DNA from 2 places in the Sodalis praecaptivus genome. Region 1 is predicted to be linked to the other one. Evidence: predicted binding sites of a transcription regulator. Region 1 holds the regulator's gene; the other holds the start of a gene.

Region 1 (8,082 bases):
CTGGAGATGATGTATGGCGGCGTCGGCGGCGAGCTGCTTTATCGTCCGCTGGACAGTAACTGGGCGGTCGGCGTTGACGGTAACTACGTCAAGCAGCGCGATTGGGACAATATGATGAAGTTCACCGACTACAAGGTCGCGACCGGTAACCTGACGGGGTATTGGCAGCCGACCTTCTTGAAGGGGGTACTGGTCAAGGCCAGCGTCGGGCAGTATCTGGCGAAAGATAAGGGCGTCACCTTCGACCTTTCTAAACGTTTCGACAGCGGTATTACCGCCGGTGCTTACGCCACCTTTACCAACGTCTCGAAAGAGGAGTACGGCGAGGGATCCTTTACCAAAGGCTTCTATCTATCGATCCCGCTGGATGTCCTCACGGTTACGCCGAACCGGACCCGCGCTCAGTTCAACTGGACGCCGCTTACCCGCGACGGTGGTCAGATGGTGGGACGCAAATACTATCTCTATGGTCTGACCGACGAACGCTCGCCCGCGGTGGAATAGGCGCTCGCCCGCGGTAGAATAAGCGCTCTGACGCGGTACATAATACGGATGGCCTCCTCATGGAGGCCATTTTTTTCATCCGCGCCTCGGCACGGCCTGTTTGTGTGTCATGGAGAGGGCTATCTGCGTCGGGCGTGAGGCGCGGTCCGTCGCGGTGAATTGTAGGTGTGGCATGTCAATGAAAGGCGGTTCTGGGCTACAATGAAATCTTTAACCCTGGGAGCGAGCGTGGACCCTATGCCGGATCAGGCGATTGTTGCGCTACTTGACGGTATTCAGTGGCTGGACGCGCCGCCATCCTGGCCCGATGACGTCACGCGCAGCTGGTTGACCGAGCGTGGATCGATGACGCGCCGTCTTGAACGCTACTGCGGGCAAATCCGCGTACAGCGCTTTCGTGAAGGGTTTGTCCCCGCCTGCATCGAACCGGGCGAGGCGGCGTTACTGCCGGACTGCGGGCGATTCTGGCTGCGGGAAGTGGTGCTTTATGGTCATGACAAGCCCTGGCTGACCGCGCGCACTCTGGTTCCCGCCGCGACAAAGGCAGGGCCGGCGCAGCACGTGCTGAGCCTCGGCGATGTGCCGCTCGGGCAATGGCTTTTTCGCCATCGGCCGCCGGCGCGCGATATTATGCAATTCGGCCGGGTGGGCGACCTATGGGCGCGGCGTGCTCGCCTGCTTCCCGACGGGCAACCGCTGCTGCTGACAGAGGCGTTTCTACCCGATTGCCCGCTGTATGCCCGCGGCGGCGGTGCGCCAGAATAGAAAAGGAGAATTCCGTTGGATCACAGTCTGACACAGGATAAATGGCAGGCATGGTGCCGATTGATGCGGATTGATAAGCCCATCGGTTCGCTGCTGTTGCTGTGGCCGACGCTTTGGGCCCTGTGGCTGGCGGGCATGGCCGTGCCCGCTCTGGGAACGTTGACGGTATTTGTTCTGGGTGTCTTCTTTATGCGCGCCGCCGGCTGCGTGATTAACGATTATGCGGACCGTAAAATAGACGGTCATGTCAAACGTACCCGCGCCCGCCCCTTGCCCAGCGGCGCAATCGGTGAAAAAGAGGCCAAACTCCTGTTTGGCGCGCTGGTGGGGATTTCGTTTGCGCTGGTGTTGACGTTGAACAGTATGACCATCGCGCTGTCAACGGTAGCGCTGGCGCTGGCGTGGGCTTATCCGTTCATGAAGCGATACACGCATTTGCCGCAGCTGGTGCTGGGCGCGGCGTTCGGCTGGTCGATTCCGATGGCGTTTACGGCTGTGAGTGAGTCCTTACCTCTAAATTGCTGGCTGCTGTTTCTTGCCAATATCACCTGGACGGTGGCTTACGATACCCAATATGCCATGGTGGACCGGGACGACGATCTGCGTATCGGCGTCAAATCCACCGCCATCCTATTTGGTCGCTTCGATAAACTGATCATCGGGTTGCTGCAATTGGCGACGCTGGGGTTGCTCGGCGTTATCGGCTGGCAGGCCGGGCTCGGCGGGATCTACTATTCGGCCCTGGCGGGCGCCGCGGCACTGTTTCTCTGGCAGCAAAAGCTTATCGCCAACCGCGAGCGACAGGCCTGCTTTCGGGCGTTTCTGAATAATAACTTTGTTGGCATGCTGATTTTTATCGGCATTTTGCTGAGTTTATTACCGCGTTAAGCTGCCTCATCTAAACGCGTTTCGCCGCGAGGGGAATGCAGACTGCGGCGTAGGCGGTTATCGGCGCGATGGGTTGACGAAATGCGGTGTCGCCGCGGCACTATCGCCATCGCGCCTGCCGGCGGTTTTGCGCTTATTCCGCCGGCAGCGCCGCGATAGCCGGCCCGTTCGCCAGTAGACTGGCGCTTTCGATGGTGCCGAGGACGTCCGGCGTGATCAATTCACTCAGGATGTCGCACATCTCGCTGACTTTCTCATCGATGGCGTCGCCGGTATCGCTGATATATTCCTCGGCGCGCAGCGTCGCCACCAGGGTCGAAAACACCGCTTTATCGAAAAACTCCGGCGCGTTGATGCCGTGCAGTACCGAAAGCCGCTGCGCCATAATCCGGCTCTCTTTTTCCAGCGTGCTTCGGTTAAGCTGCGGATGGGCGCGCAATAACAAAAAGGTAATGGCGTAGCGCTGGAGCGTTTCGCTCACGCTGGCGGCCAGCAGTTGCAAGGGATGGAGACGCGTTTGTGCCGGGTACAGCAGCATTTCCCGCGTTTCCACCAGTCCCTGGCGCGCCAGTTCGGTAATGAGACTGTCGATAACCTGCGGCAACTGTTGTTTGCTATAGCGCATAAAGAGTTCCGCTTTCAGGAGTGGATACAACAGCATGATCCGCTGGTGCAGCTGCGGGCGCGCGATACCCGGACGGCCACAAATAATACTCGCCACCAGCGACGGCAGGATGAACAGATGCTGGATGTTATTGCGATAATAGGTCATTAGTACGGCCTGATCGCGCGACAAACAGACGATATCGCCGATAGTGTCATGCGCGACGGTAAACTTGTTCATCGCCAGCGCATGGGCCAAAAGCGCCTCCGGCGTCAAATCGGGTACCGTGATATCCGGCGCATAGGGCACATTGCGCAGCAGCTCCAGATAACAGGCTAACTGCGACAGCAACTGCGGACGGGTGAGCGAGCGCTGGCGCGAGGCCAGCAGTACGGTGGAGCATAAATTAATCGCATTGGCCGCGGCGGCGTTGTTGATCCGCACCATAAGGGTAGCCGCAATGTCATCCACCGCCGGCGCCAGCCAGCCCGGGCGCTGGGCCTCGATGGGATCGATGGAATCACGCCACTGCGGTACCTGTTGCGACAGCCAGGTGGCCAGGGGCAGCGGGTCGCCAAAATTGACATAACCCTGGCCGAGATTGCGCAATTTGCGCAATCCACGCAGCATTTGCCAAAGCCCCTCTTTCTCTTTGGCCGCTCCGCGCAATTCTTTAGCGTAGGTCGCCACTTCCATCACATGTTCATAGCCGACATAAATCGGCACCAGGGTAATGGGGCGGTTACCCCCGCGCAGCATGGCCTGAATGGTCATGGTCAGCGTCCCGGTTTTCGGCTCCAGCAGCCGCCCGGTGCGGGAGCGCCCCCCTTCGACGAAATACTCCACCGAATAGCCGCGGGTGAATAACTCGCCGAGGTATTCGCGGAAAATGGTGGAGTAGAGCTTATTGCCTTTGAAGGTGCGACGAATAAAAAACGCCCCCAGCCGGCGGAAAATCGGGCCCGCCGGCCAGAAATTTAGGTTAATGCCGGCGGCGATATGTGGCGGCACGAGCCCTTGATGGTAAAGCACATAGGAAAGCAACAAATAATCCATATGGCTGCGGTGGCAGGGCACATAAACAATCTCGTGGCCCTCTTCCGCCAGTTGACGGACCCGCTCGGCGTTGCGCACGTGTAGCCCTTGATACAGCCGGTTCCAGGTCCAGCTCAGCACCCGGTCCGAAAGGCGGATCGCTTCATAAGAAAAATCGGCGGCGATTTCCTCCATGAGTTCGATGGCGTTTTGCTGGGCCTTTTCCACGGAAATTTTCTTGCTGCGCGCCTCATCCTCCACCGCTTTTTCAATGGCTTTGGAGGCCAGCAGCTTATTGAACAGATCCTGACGTACCGGCAGCCGCGGCCCCGCCGCCACCAGCCGCTGCCGGGCAAAATGAATACGCGCGACACGGGCGAGTTTCTGCGCGATAGACTTGTCGGTGCCGTGCTCTGTCGCCATATAACGCAGCGATAACGGCCGCGAGAACCTCACGAAACTGTCGCGTCCAAGCCACAGCACCGCGAAGAACTTCTCGATACCGTTCAGCAGTCGCAATTGCGGCGCCGGCTGACTGGATTGCGACTCTCTGCCGGGCGAACGGCCGAACATGACCGACACAGGCACCAACTGCACATCCAGCGCAGGATTCGAGCGGTGCAAATCAAGATAATTATGAAACAGCGAGACCGACTGCGGTTTTTCGGCGTACCACGACAATATGCGCGGCCCGTCATGAATAAAAACATAGCGCGGTAGGGTAACGCCGTCGATATGCAGCGGCGTCAGCGGATCGGGCAACCCCTGTTTCAGGCATTGCGTACGTAATGTGAGCAGGTCCGCTTTGGAATTATAGGGCAGCACATACATCATGGGCTGCCGGGGATCGAGGCCAGCTTCAGCGCGCGGATCGGCCGGAATAACTTTACTTCTTACCAGCAACTTTAGCGGTAAATCCAACAACGTATAATAAATTCTACGCCAACCTGACATGTCTTTGTGAAGCCTCTTGTTAGCAATGCGATGCAAGAATACCAGAAACCGCGCGGCGGATCTGTGGCGCGTCAGCGTCTGAGGCCACAGCGGCAATCGCTGCGGCATCGCGTGCAAAATTAATGCCCGCCGGGTTCGGGTTCCATGGCAATCGTGGGTAACCGGCCCGGGGGCGGCGGCTAACCAAGGGAGGCGGAGCAATGTTATGAGCGCTGCCCGCGCCATGTCTTAGGGCGCCCGGTTGCCGCGACTACACGGCGAGGGAGTTATATTATCGTGAATGGCACCCTATTTCGCGCGTTTTCGGTTTTCAATTGGCAATGACCTGTATATACTCTCAGAAAGACTGTATAAACAAACAGGGGACGGAATGAAAGCGCTAACCACCAGACAACAAGAGGTTTTTGACCTGATCCGCGACCATATCACGCAGACCGGCATGCCGCCCACGCGCGCCGAGATTGCGTCGCGTCTGGGGTTCCGTTCTCCCAATGCGGCGGAAGAGCATTTGAAAGCGCTGGCGCGCAAAGGCGCTATCGAAATTGTCTCCGGCGCATCGCGCGGCATCCGTCTGATGATAGAAGAAGAAAGCGGATTGCCGCTGATTGGTCGCGTGGCCGCCGGAGAGCCTCTGCTGGCGACACAGCATATTGAAAGCCATTATCAGGTGGATCCCGCCTTGTTTAAGCCCCACGCGGATTTTCTGCTGCGTGTTAGCGGTATGTCAATGAAAGACATTGGTATTATGGACGGTGACCTGCTGGCGGTCCATAAAACGCAGGAAGCCCGCAATGGTCAAGTCATCGTGGCGCGCATCGACGATGACGTCACCGTCAAACGGCTGAAGCGCCAGGGCAACATCGTCGAATTATTACCGGAAAACAGCGAATTTTCTCCCATCGTGGTGGATCTGCGTCAGCAGGAACTGACCATCGAGGGGCTTGCGGTTGGCGTGATACGCAACGGCAACTGGCTATGATCGCAGCGCGGCGGGGTCGCACCACGCTGGCCCCACTGCGCGGTCGTCCGTTTTCCGGGCAAATGGCGTCCAGGTCGCCATGCGCTCTATGCCCTTAGGCGCTCGGCGGTGATGAGTGCGGAAATGCGGGCCTAACGCTGCCTTTTGCTCTTCTCCGATCGGCGTCACGCGGTTAACCCGAGTCACCGACACATTTACTTACAGACTAAGTATTTTTCCAATGTCTTACTTCCTGCTGTTTTAACAGGTGTTATTTCAATTTTTCCACCCTCTACGGCATTTTACGATGGGATCGTCTGGTAAATCCGGCCTTTGCCAAATCCGCTGCTATAATTTAGTTAATGCTTAGCGCATCGCTTCTTTACACGTATGGCTGGATTTGCGAATTCAGACGAGGAAATGAAGGTTATTGATAAACTACCTTACAGAAGGAGTCATCACATGAATAAAGACGAAGCCAGCGGCAATTGGAAACAATTCAAAGGTAAAATCAAAGAACAATGGGGAAAACTTACCGATGATGATTTGACCGTGGTGGAAGGGAAACGCGATCAATTAGTCGGTAAAATCCAGGAACGCTACGGCTACGGCAAAGATGCGGCCGAAACCGAAGTGAAAGATTGGGAAACCCGCAACAAATATCGTTGGTAAGCGGTTTCAGGTCATCAAGGGTGGGTTAGCCTAAGTGCTTTCCCACCGAAGGGTTCCTACCCAAAGGTACAAGGATGTACCACCTGGCTGCAAGTGCCAGGCGCTTATTTATGATGTATATTGTTGGCTATAGCGGGTCAAGATGCCGGTTCTCCTTTCTATTAAATGAAGCTGCTTAAGATAAAACTGCAATCACCGATCTGTGCTATTGATTGTCATCCTTATCGCCGTTTTACTAAATTCGTTGCTCTGATAAAGCGGGAGTTCTCCTCACAGTTGGGTAGACCCTAAACCCTTCTCTCATTAACCACACAATAATGAATGACGCTACGCGCTTACCCTTTCTTGATATAGAAGATGTTATTTCTGTTCTCTTTTTGATCTGTTAAGTGCCGTCTCAAGGTTGTCGTCATCAATGATGATAATGAGTTACCGCCAACGGCAAAGCAAACCTCTTTCATTACTCAGCACAGCTTTTAACCGCTTAAACCCGATGCCATTTCACGCGGGTAGTTACCTTTAACGCATTCCCCTTGTTGAGGACCACCTCTTGCTTATCGTAATAGACTCGCGTCTGATAGCCGGCGTTGGTAACGATTTTGATCGTTTTATTGCCGCCATCCATTGCAGGAAGAAAAATCTTAGGGGTCCATCCGCCATCGTATATTTTAATGAGGACCTGATCGTGGGCATTTAATATTTTTCGCAATGACACGTCGCTGATAATTTCTCCATTGTTTATGGGGAAGAGATAGAATTTTCCTCGTCTAAATAATCAATTATTTCATGTCGTAACGCTTCTATATCGATCCAAGTGTCCTCATCATAAATTTTATTAATACCATAATCACTTTGCCCTTTAACGGTAGAATCGCCATCAGGCATATCGTCCAGGTATTGCTTGTTCATTAACACTGATGCTTTAGCCAGCAGGTCCTGCGGTGCACTTTTCTCGGCATCCGTTAGCTCCTGGGTCAAGACCGACAATTGCGGGAAATTAATGGCTTGGTCATATTGATTTAATCTCTTGTCATTAAAAAAATCCCATGCTTCAAAAACAAATGTTTCCTGACTTGTTTTAATTAACCATCCCGTGCCCGCTGATTTAACGCCATTTTCACTTTTAGTTAAACTGGGGATTTCGACAAGTGTGCCAAAAGGGCGTTGAATAAATTCGATCACGCCCAAGCCATTATGTATGTGGCCGTTCAGCAAAATGATTTGCGGATAATGGTTGAATAATTCCTTAAGTATTTCATCTTGCTCGCCAAAACCCCCAAAAAGCCCCGCACGCCAATGGGATGAGTTGAAAGACTGGTGTGTAACGACAATAATGGGTTTGTGGATGTCGCTATCTTCGGCTAATTTCTCTTTTAGCCATGCTAGTGAAGTCGCAATTAGAAACATACTATCTTTGAGACCCTGATCGGTATTCAAACACAAAACATGATAATCGTTAAACCAAGTGTCAATGCACATGGTATTATCGTAATAGTGAATGCCAAATTTATCTAAATAGTCGTGATATAAGTTTACCAAATCTGGATCTAAGGATTTATCTGGTCTTACACCCGTTCTGACATCATGATTGCCTAACATAAGCATCATGGCGTTATGAAATTCTTGGGGGAAACAATCGTTTATGATTGAAAACGCTTTCTCTCTCCTGCTGTGCTCATCACCGATGTCGCCGGCCATAATC
Region 2 (8,082 bases), 1.4 Mb from region 1:
CGGGGGCACCAGTCGCGACCGCGGCGGCGCCAAGTGCGAGCTCAGCGGCGCCGATCCTGACCGCGGCGGCGCCAAGCGCGAGCTCAGCGGCGCCGATCCTGACCGCGGCGGCGCCAAGCGCGAGCTCAGCGGCACCGATCCTGACCGCGGCGGCGCCAAGCGCGAACTCAGCGGCGCCGATCCTGACCGCGGCGGCACCAAGCGCGAACTCAGCGGCGCCGATCCTGACCGCGGCGGCGTCGATCCCGGGCGCAGCGCCCCGGAGGGGCGGCCGAAGGCCGCCTTGGCGCCGGCCAGCCATGACGGGACGGCCACGACGGATTAAACGGCCGCGCGCTATTTTTTGCGGCCACGGCCGTTGGCCTGCTAGGGTAACGGCCGCGCCACCCGGCAGGGATAACCGAACGCCAGAACCGACGCCGGTATGTCCCGCGTGACCACACTGCCGGCGCCAATAACCGTATTATCGCCGATGGTGACGCCCGGTAAGATAGTCACGCCGCCGCCTATCCATACGTTATTGCCGATAGTGATCGGCAGAGCATACTCTAATCCCTGATTGCGTCGCGCCACGTCAAGCGGATGACCTGCGGTATAAATCCCGACATTGGGCGCGATAAAGACATTATCGCCCAGAGTGACCGGCGCGCAGTCGAGGATCACCAGATTGACGTTGGCATAGACATTTTTGCCGACGTGAATATGGTAACCATAATCACAGTGAAAGGGCGGTTCAATACATAAACCGTCGCCGCTGCTGCCCAGCAGGCTCTTAAGCAGGCGCTGACGCCGCGCGCCATCCCGCGGGTCGCATTGATTATATTGCCACAGCGTGACTTTTGCCGCCTGCCGCTCTTGGCTGAGCTGCGGGCAGCCGCAGGGGTCGTAAAGTAACCCCGCTGCCGCTTTTTCTTTCTCCTTCATTGCCGTCTCCCGTTATCTACCGTCATGGCCGCGCCGTGGCCTGCGCCGAAGATTCCCGCATCGCCGGCGCCAGGACGATCGCCAGCGCGACCATCGCCAGCACCAGGATCATCGCCGAGCGCAGGCCGAAATGCTGGCCCAGGAAACCCAGCAGCGGCGGGCCGACCAAAAACGCCACATAGCCCAGCGTGGCGACGATACTGACGCGCTCCGCGGCAAATTGCTCGCTGTCGCCGGCGGCGGAGATCGTGAGCGGAAAGCCGAGAGAGGCACCCAGTCCCCATAACACCACCGCGCCGCCGGCCACTAGCGCGTTATCGGCGAAAATAATAAGCGCCAATCCCGTGGCCCCCAGCAGCGCGCTGCCGCGCACGACATTGACTCGCCCGAACCGCATTTGGAACATGCCGCCGCCAAATCGCCCGGCGGTCATCGCCAGCGCAAAGCCGGCGTAAATCAGCGAGCCGGACGTGGCGTTGAAACCATGCCCGTCCACCATCAATAGCGGTAGCCAATCGCTGGCCGAGCCTTCCGCCAGCGCCATCGCCAATACGATGACGCCTATCATCAACAACTGACGGTTTTTCATCACCCTCAGCATCGACCCGCTGCGCCGATGGCCTTCCCCTGTTGCCTGCGCCTTACCCGTGCCGGCCGGAATCGAGCGCAAGCCCCAGGGCACCGCCGGCAGCGCAATACCCGCAATCAGCAGTAAATGCCATTGAATAGGGAAATCCATGGCGGTCAGACCAATGCCGATCGCCGCGCCCGCCAGGGTACCCAGGCTATAACAACCGTGCAGCATCGACATCACCGGGCGGTCAAGCAGCCGCTCCACGGTCGCCCCTTCGATGTTGATCGCCACTTCGGCGCTGCCCATACCGACCCCGATGAAAAACAGCCCGGCCGCGACCAGCACCGACTGCGAGAGCGCCGCGCCGCAGGCAATGATAAGCATTGCGGCCGTCACCATCGCCATGCCGGTAATGATGACCGGTCGGGTACCGAGGCGGCGGGTCAGCCAGCCGGAACTGAGTATGCCGCCCATCGAGCCCAGCGATAGGCCAAACAGCACCATGCCCATTTCGGCGGTGGAGGCGTGCAGGCGGTCGCGAATGGCGGGCGTGCGGGTTACCCAGGAGGCCATACAGAGTCCGGGCATAAAGAAAAACAGAAATAGCGCGAGGCCGCGGCGCTGCATACTGGTCAGGCTCAAGCGAACTCCTGATGGCAAGGTATCTTGCTTCTGAGCCTAGCATCATCCATGATAATGTACAAATGTACACTTTGGCGGACGGCCGTTTTCCTCTATCACCTTAGCCTTTCGAGGGCACCTGTATGAGCAGCAAGAAAAGCCGGCGTACCGACCCGGATCGGCGTGCGCGTATTATTGACGCGACGCTCGATATGATTGCGCAACATGGCGTGGCGAGTATCACCCACCGCAAGATCGCCGCCGCCGCCGATGTCCCGCTGGGATCGATGACCTATCATTTCGCCGGTATGCAGGAGCTGCTCAAAGACGCGTTTAGCCAGTTTGCCGTCGCGATGTCGGCGGATTATGCGGCGCGGCTCGGGGTCGCCCGCAGCGCTGACGAGGTGGGGGAGGTTATCGTGGATATCATCTGCGGCGATGAGGCCACGTTCGAGAGGAATTTATTGTTGAGCTATGAATTGTACCTCTATGGCAGCCGTCATCCCGGGTTGAAACCGGTGATGCAGGACTGGATGGCCCGTAGCCAGCGCGCGCTGCTGCGTTTTTTCGATCTTCCCACCGCCCGGGCGCTGGATGCGTTGATTGAGGGAATGATGCTGCATCACGCAGTGGATCGTACTCCCGCCAGCCGGCAGGAAATCGCCCGGCTAGTGCAGAAAATTATCCGGCCCTGAACGTCGGGGCGTGCGTCGACGCGGCAACCGATCGCACGGGTCGGCGATTGTCCACCGTTATCCTTTGTCTGCCGTCAACGTCCAATGCCCAGTGCCCAGTGCCCAGTGCCCAGTGCCCAATGCCCAATGCCCAATGCCCAATGCCCAATGCCCAATGCCCAATGCCCAATGCCCAATGCCCAATGCCCAATGCCCAATGCCCAATGCCCAATGCTCAATGCCCAATGCTCAATGCTCAATGCTCAATGCTCAATGCTCAATGCTCAATGCTCAATGCTCAATGCTCAATGCTCAATGCTCAATGCTCAATGCTCAATGCTCAATGCTCAATGCTCAATGCTCAATGCTCAATCTTCAATCCCCAGTCCCCAATGCCCAATGCCCAATGCTCAAGGCTCAATGCTCAATGCTCAATGCTCAATGCCCAATGCCCAATGCTCAATCTTCAATCCCCAGTCCCCAACGCTAAACGCCGACGCTGACACCCAGCGCGGACACCCAGCGTTGACCCCCATCACCCAGCGCCTGGCGCCTATCGTTTCTTGTCTGAGTTTCGCCATAGACCTGCTATCGCCGGCATTGGTGGCGAAAATGCGGCGCTGGCGGGAATTTTGGCCATAGGGGAACGGATTTGTCCGAACTACATTGAATGGCAACGGATTTGTCCGAACTATATCGGTTGCAAGTGCTCACTCACTTCACAGGGGCCGCCGTTTATACTAGCCTGTATATATATACATAACCCATAAGGCGGTAGCGATGAATGAACGTCCTTCTACCCTGGCGAATAACGGACATCGGGTTCTGCTGGAAACCCTCTACTATGGCGAAGCAAACGCCACCTATTTGATGCGCGCCTGCGAGGCGAGCGTCACCTGCGGCCTCCGCGCCGGCGCGCTGCTGGTGGTCGACCCGGCCGCGGAGCCGCGGGACGGCAGTATTGTGGTCATCCAGACCGGCGAAGATCTCTCCTTGCGGCGGCTGCGGCTGCGGCCGGAGAAATACCTGGAAAATCTTGACGCGCCGGACGACATCCTACCCTGGCCGGACCAGGCTACCGTACAAAGCGGTATTATCTGTTGGGGAATTTTACTCTATACGGTAAACGGCGAGCCGGCACAATAGTCAAATAAACATAATCAATTCCATTCGCCGGCCGTGCGCCCGTCTCTCTTTTTTTCCCGAGAGCGGGCGTGAAAAAGAATGTATCCGCGCTTCTTTTAACCCCGTTTTTTTCATGCCCTGTACCGCTGCGTTTACAATAATCGCCGTGAGTGATTATGCGCTGGCTTAACAGCTATTTCGGCGTATTGCGTCTTTTATTGTCGCGACCGCGCGCGGCCATCAAATTATATTTTTTGCCGCTTCAAGCACCTACCATTTGACCCTCCGGCTTCGCTTCACAAGTCTAATACTCCATGTTTATACTGTATGAAAACACAGTAAAGAAACATTCGGAGTCATGAAGTATGCTCTTTTTTCGCGCAGATGATGCCGCCGGCGTTATGCCACTTTCCCTGTTTGTCGAACGAGTGCCGGCCGGCTTCCCCAGCCCGGCGCAGGATTATATTGAGAACCGTATTGATCTTAACCAACTCTGCGTGAGTCATCCGGCCGCCACCTATTTTGTGCGCGTCACCGGCGATTCGATGATAGAAGGGTTTATTAATGAAGGGGATATGCTGGTGGTGGATTGTTCTATTACCGCCCGCCACGGGCAAATTGTTATCGCATCGGTAGGGGGCGAGTTTACCGTCAAACAGCTGCAGCTTACCCCGGTGCCGCGTTTAATCCCGATGAACCCCGCTTATCGGCCCATACCGATTCGGGATGAGGACAATATCGAAATTTTCGGCGTGGTAACCTTTATTATTCATTCGGCACCCTGATCATGTTTGCGCTAGCGGATGTCAATTCCTTCTATGCATCCTGTGAAACGGTTTTCCGGCCTGATTTGCGCCGGACGCCGGTGGTGGTATTAAGCAATAATGACGGCTGCGTGATCGCCCGCTCTGCCGAGGCGAAACGGCTCGGCATCAAAATGGGCGTACCGTACTTCAAGATGCGCGAATTATGCCGGCGTCACCGCATTACCGTTTTCTCCAGTAACTACGCGCTGTATGCCGATATGTCCCATAGGGTGATGTCCATCCTGGAAGAGATGGCGCCGGCGGTGGAGATTTACTCCATTGATGAAGCCTTCATGAACCTGGCCGGCGTCGATCGCTGCGTTGATCTCACGGCCTTCGGCCACAGCGTCAAACGACGGGTTCATCAATGGACTAACCTCCATGTCGGCATCGGCATCGCGCCGACGAAAACCCTGGCGAAGCTTGCCAACCATGCCGCCAAGACCTGGCATAAAACCGGCGGCGTGGTGGATCTGTCCGCCCGCGAGCGTCAGCGCAAACTGATGGCGCTGGTGCCGGTGGATGAGGTGTGGGGGGTGGGGCGGCGCATCGGCAAAGCGCTGAATGCGTTGGGCATCAATACCGCGCTCCAGCTGGCGGACAGCCATAGCGCCTTTATTCGCAAACATTTTAACGTGGTGCTGGAACGCACCGTACGCGAACTGCGCGGCGAATCTTGCCTGGCGCTGGAGGAGTTTGCGCCGGTCAAGCAGCAGATCGTGAATTCCCGCTCCTTCGGCGAGCGGGTGAGCGACTATGTCGCGCTGCGCGAAGCGGTTTGCGCCTACGCCGAGCGCGCTGCGGAAAAGCTGCGTGCCGAGCGACAATATTGCCGTATGGTGTCGGTATTTATCAAAACCAGCCCCCACGCGCCGGGAGAGGTGTATTACGGCAATCAGGCCAGCGGCAAACTGACCGTTCCCACCTTTGATACCCGCGATATCGTCAATCTGGCCACCGACTGTCTGGATCGTATTTTCGTACCGGGGCTGCGCTATCAGAAGGCCGGCGTGATGTTGGGTGACTTTTACAGCAAGAACGTGGCGCAATTACCCCTGTTCGATGATCATCAGCCCCGCGCCAATAGTGAGGCGCTGATGGCGGCGCTGGATGAAATCAATCACTCCGGCAAGGGCAAAGTGTGGTTTGCCGGACAGGGGATACAGCGCGGTTGGCAGATGAAGCGGCAGATGTTGTCGCCGGCCTATACCACGCGCGTCGCGGACCTGCCGGTGGTGAAAGCTAACTGAGCCGGCGACCGCGCTGTGTCGGCGGCGGGGAGGCGCGCGTTCTTGCCGCCGTCTAAGGCGTCCGACGGCGGGGAGAAGCCGGGTATTGCCGTCACCGAAGGCGCCGGCGCCGTTTCAGGGCGCATCCACCACCAGAATGCCAAGCGGGTGCGCCAGATCGGCCAACTGCCAGCTCTCCAGCTTGACCCCCTCCAGGTTCACCCGGCGGATATCGAGGTTGCCCAGGTCGGCATTGGTCAGATCGCAATAGGTAAAATCAGCCGCCAGCCAGTCTATCTGGTTCAGCTCGCCCCCCGAAAGATCGGAGCCGCGAAAATTGGCGCCGGTCAGCACCGCGCCGCGCCAGCGGTTGCCCATCAATTCGCATTTTTCCAGCGTCTGCCGGCTGAAATTGCAGTAACTCAGATTGCTTTTAGTGATGTAAGCGCGGCAGAAGAACCGGCGCCGGCCAAGGCTGTTCATAAAGCTGGCCTCGCGAAAATCCGCGCCCTGAACTTTGCATTCGCGTATTTCCAGGCCGAGCGCGTCGGCATAGCGGAAATCCGCCAGCGATAAATCGCAGCCGACAAAGCTGGCGTCACGCAGCAGCGCGTGGCTGAAATTGCAGCCGCTGCGGATATCATCATCATAAAAACGGCAGTTCAGAAACTGGCTGTCGGTCAGATCGGCCCGGGAAAAATCACAGCCCGAAAAGTGCATGTCGCGTACGATCTGGCCGGTGAACCGGTCGCGGGAAATGGCGGTGGCAGACAACGTGGTTTCATCCATACTGTTTCTCTGTCGTTGAGCGATGACGGGCGGCCAGTCTAGCATTTCCGACGCGGCCCGCAGAAGGGGGCACGCGCCGTTGCCGCGCCGCCATCGGCCCTCACCATCGGCGCACGGCCGGTTACTTCGGGTCCCCTCCCGCATGCAGCGCCAGCCGTTTGTTGCCCAAGCGCAGCCACAGCAGGCGCAGCGCGCCGAGCGCCAACCAGGCGGAACCGAGCATGATGGCGGTGCGGTCCAAACTTATCAGCAGCCATAAAGAGGACAGGGCGCCGAGCGCCGGAGCCACCAGATAACGCAGCGCGTCCCAGCCGCCGCGGCGCTTCAACCGCAGATAATAGTGGCCAATGACCGACAAATTGACCAAGGTAAACGCCAGAAAGGCGCCGAAGTTGATAAACGACGTGGACGTGGTCACGTTCATCATCAGCGCCAGCAGCGCGACCGTCGCGCATAGCGCAATGGCGTTCACCGGCGTGGTAAATCGGCCTAGCCGTCCGAGTAGGCGGGGCAGCACGCCGTCGCAGCCCAGGCTGTAAAGCATCCGGCTGGCGCTGGCCTGTGCGGAGATGCCGGAGGCGAATTGGCCGAATACCAGCCCTATCATAAACAGCGTGACGAACACGTCGCCACCGATATTACCGGCGATTTCAAACGCCGCCGAATCGGCGTTCTGAAACGTCGCGCCGGGATGGGCCAACTGCACGCACCAGGCAACGACGATAAAGAGAATGCCGCCGCTAAGCGTGATAAGCATTATCGCGCGCGGGATGCTGCGCTGAGGATCGAGCGTTTCGCCGGCCAGGGTGGTGATGGCATCGAATCCCAGGAAGGAATAACAGGCCACGGCGGCGCCGGCGATCAAGATAGGCAAGAGCTGATCGCGATCGTCGAGAAACGGCGCCAGACTCCAAAACGATTGCGAAGCGTCACCCCAGATGTAATGTATCGCCAGCGTCGCGAAGGCCACCACAATCAGCAGCTGCACCGCCATCAGCAGCAAATTGACGGCATAGGCTACCTTCAGCCCAACGATATTGATGGCGGTGGTGACGGCGATAAACGCCAGCAGCCAGGCGAACTGGGGCACCGCCGGCACCGCTGATGAGAGGTAGACCGCGCCGATGAGCCAGATAACCATCGGCAAAAACAGATAATCCAGCAGGATGCTCCAGCCGGCGAGAAAACCCATGTTCTCGCTGATGGCGTTACGCACGTAGACGTAGGCGGAGCCGGCCACCGGAAAGGCGGCGGACATCTGGCTGTAGCTGCAGGCGGTGAAAAACATGGCGAACAGCGCCAGCACGTAGGCGCCGGCCACGTGGCCCTCGGTGATTTGC

What was found. The regulator LexA, encoded in region 1, represses DNA repair genes until DNA is damaged. The targets are predictions, from matches to a motif close to TNCTGTATGTACATACAGNA.
Region 2: umuD (translesion error-prone DNA polymerase V autoproteolytic subunit) is a predicted target of LexA. The motif match lies at 4,240-4,259, and genes of this name have one in related genera.

What each region holds. Positions count from the first base shown of each region.
Region 1 is NZ_CP006569.1:4,449,038-4,457,119, reverse strand. It holds gene SANT_RS19810 (YjbH domain-containing protein) at 1-504, shown strand, start outside; gene ubiC (chorismate lyase) at 706-1,269, shown strand; gene ubiA (4-hydroxybenzoate octaprenyltransferase) at 1,285-2,157, shown strand; gene plsB (glycerol-3-phosphate 1-O-acyltransferase PlsB) at 2,291-4,750, opposite strand; gene lexA (transcriptional repressor LexA) at 5,121-5,729, shown strand; gene SANT_RS19785 (CsbD family protein) at 6,171-6,380, shown strand; gene SANT_RS24915 (hypothetical protein) at 6,865-7,005, opposite strand; gene SANT_RS19780 (metallophosphoesterase family protein) at 7,119-8,082, opposite strand, start outside.
Region 2 is NZ_CP006569.1:1,139,947-1,148,028, forward strand. It holds gene SANT_RS24680 (bactofilin family protein) at 1-325, shown strand, start outside; gene SANT_RS05105 (sugar O-acetyltransferase) at 367-924, opposite strand; gene SANT_RS05110 (MFS transporter) at 947-2,125, opposite strand; gene SANT_RS05115 (TetR/AcrR family transcriptional regulator) at 2,263-2,814, shown strand; gene SANT_RS24455 (hypothetical protein) at 3,225-3,374, opposite strand; gene SANT_RS05120 (S24 family peptidase) at 3,574-3,939, shown strand; gene umuD (translesion error-prone DNA polymerase V autoproteolytic subunit) at 4,284-4,703, shown strand; gene umuC (translesion error-prone DNA polymerase V subunit UmuC) at 4,706-5,974, shown strand; gene SANT_RS05135 (Qnr family pentapeptide repeat protein) at 6,089-6,742, opposite strand; gene SANT_RS05140 (APC family permease) at 6,864-8,082, opposite strand, start outside.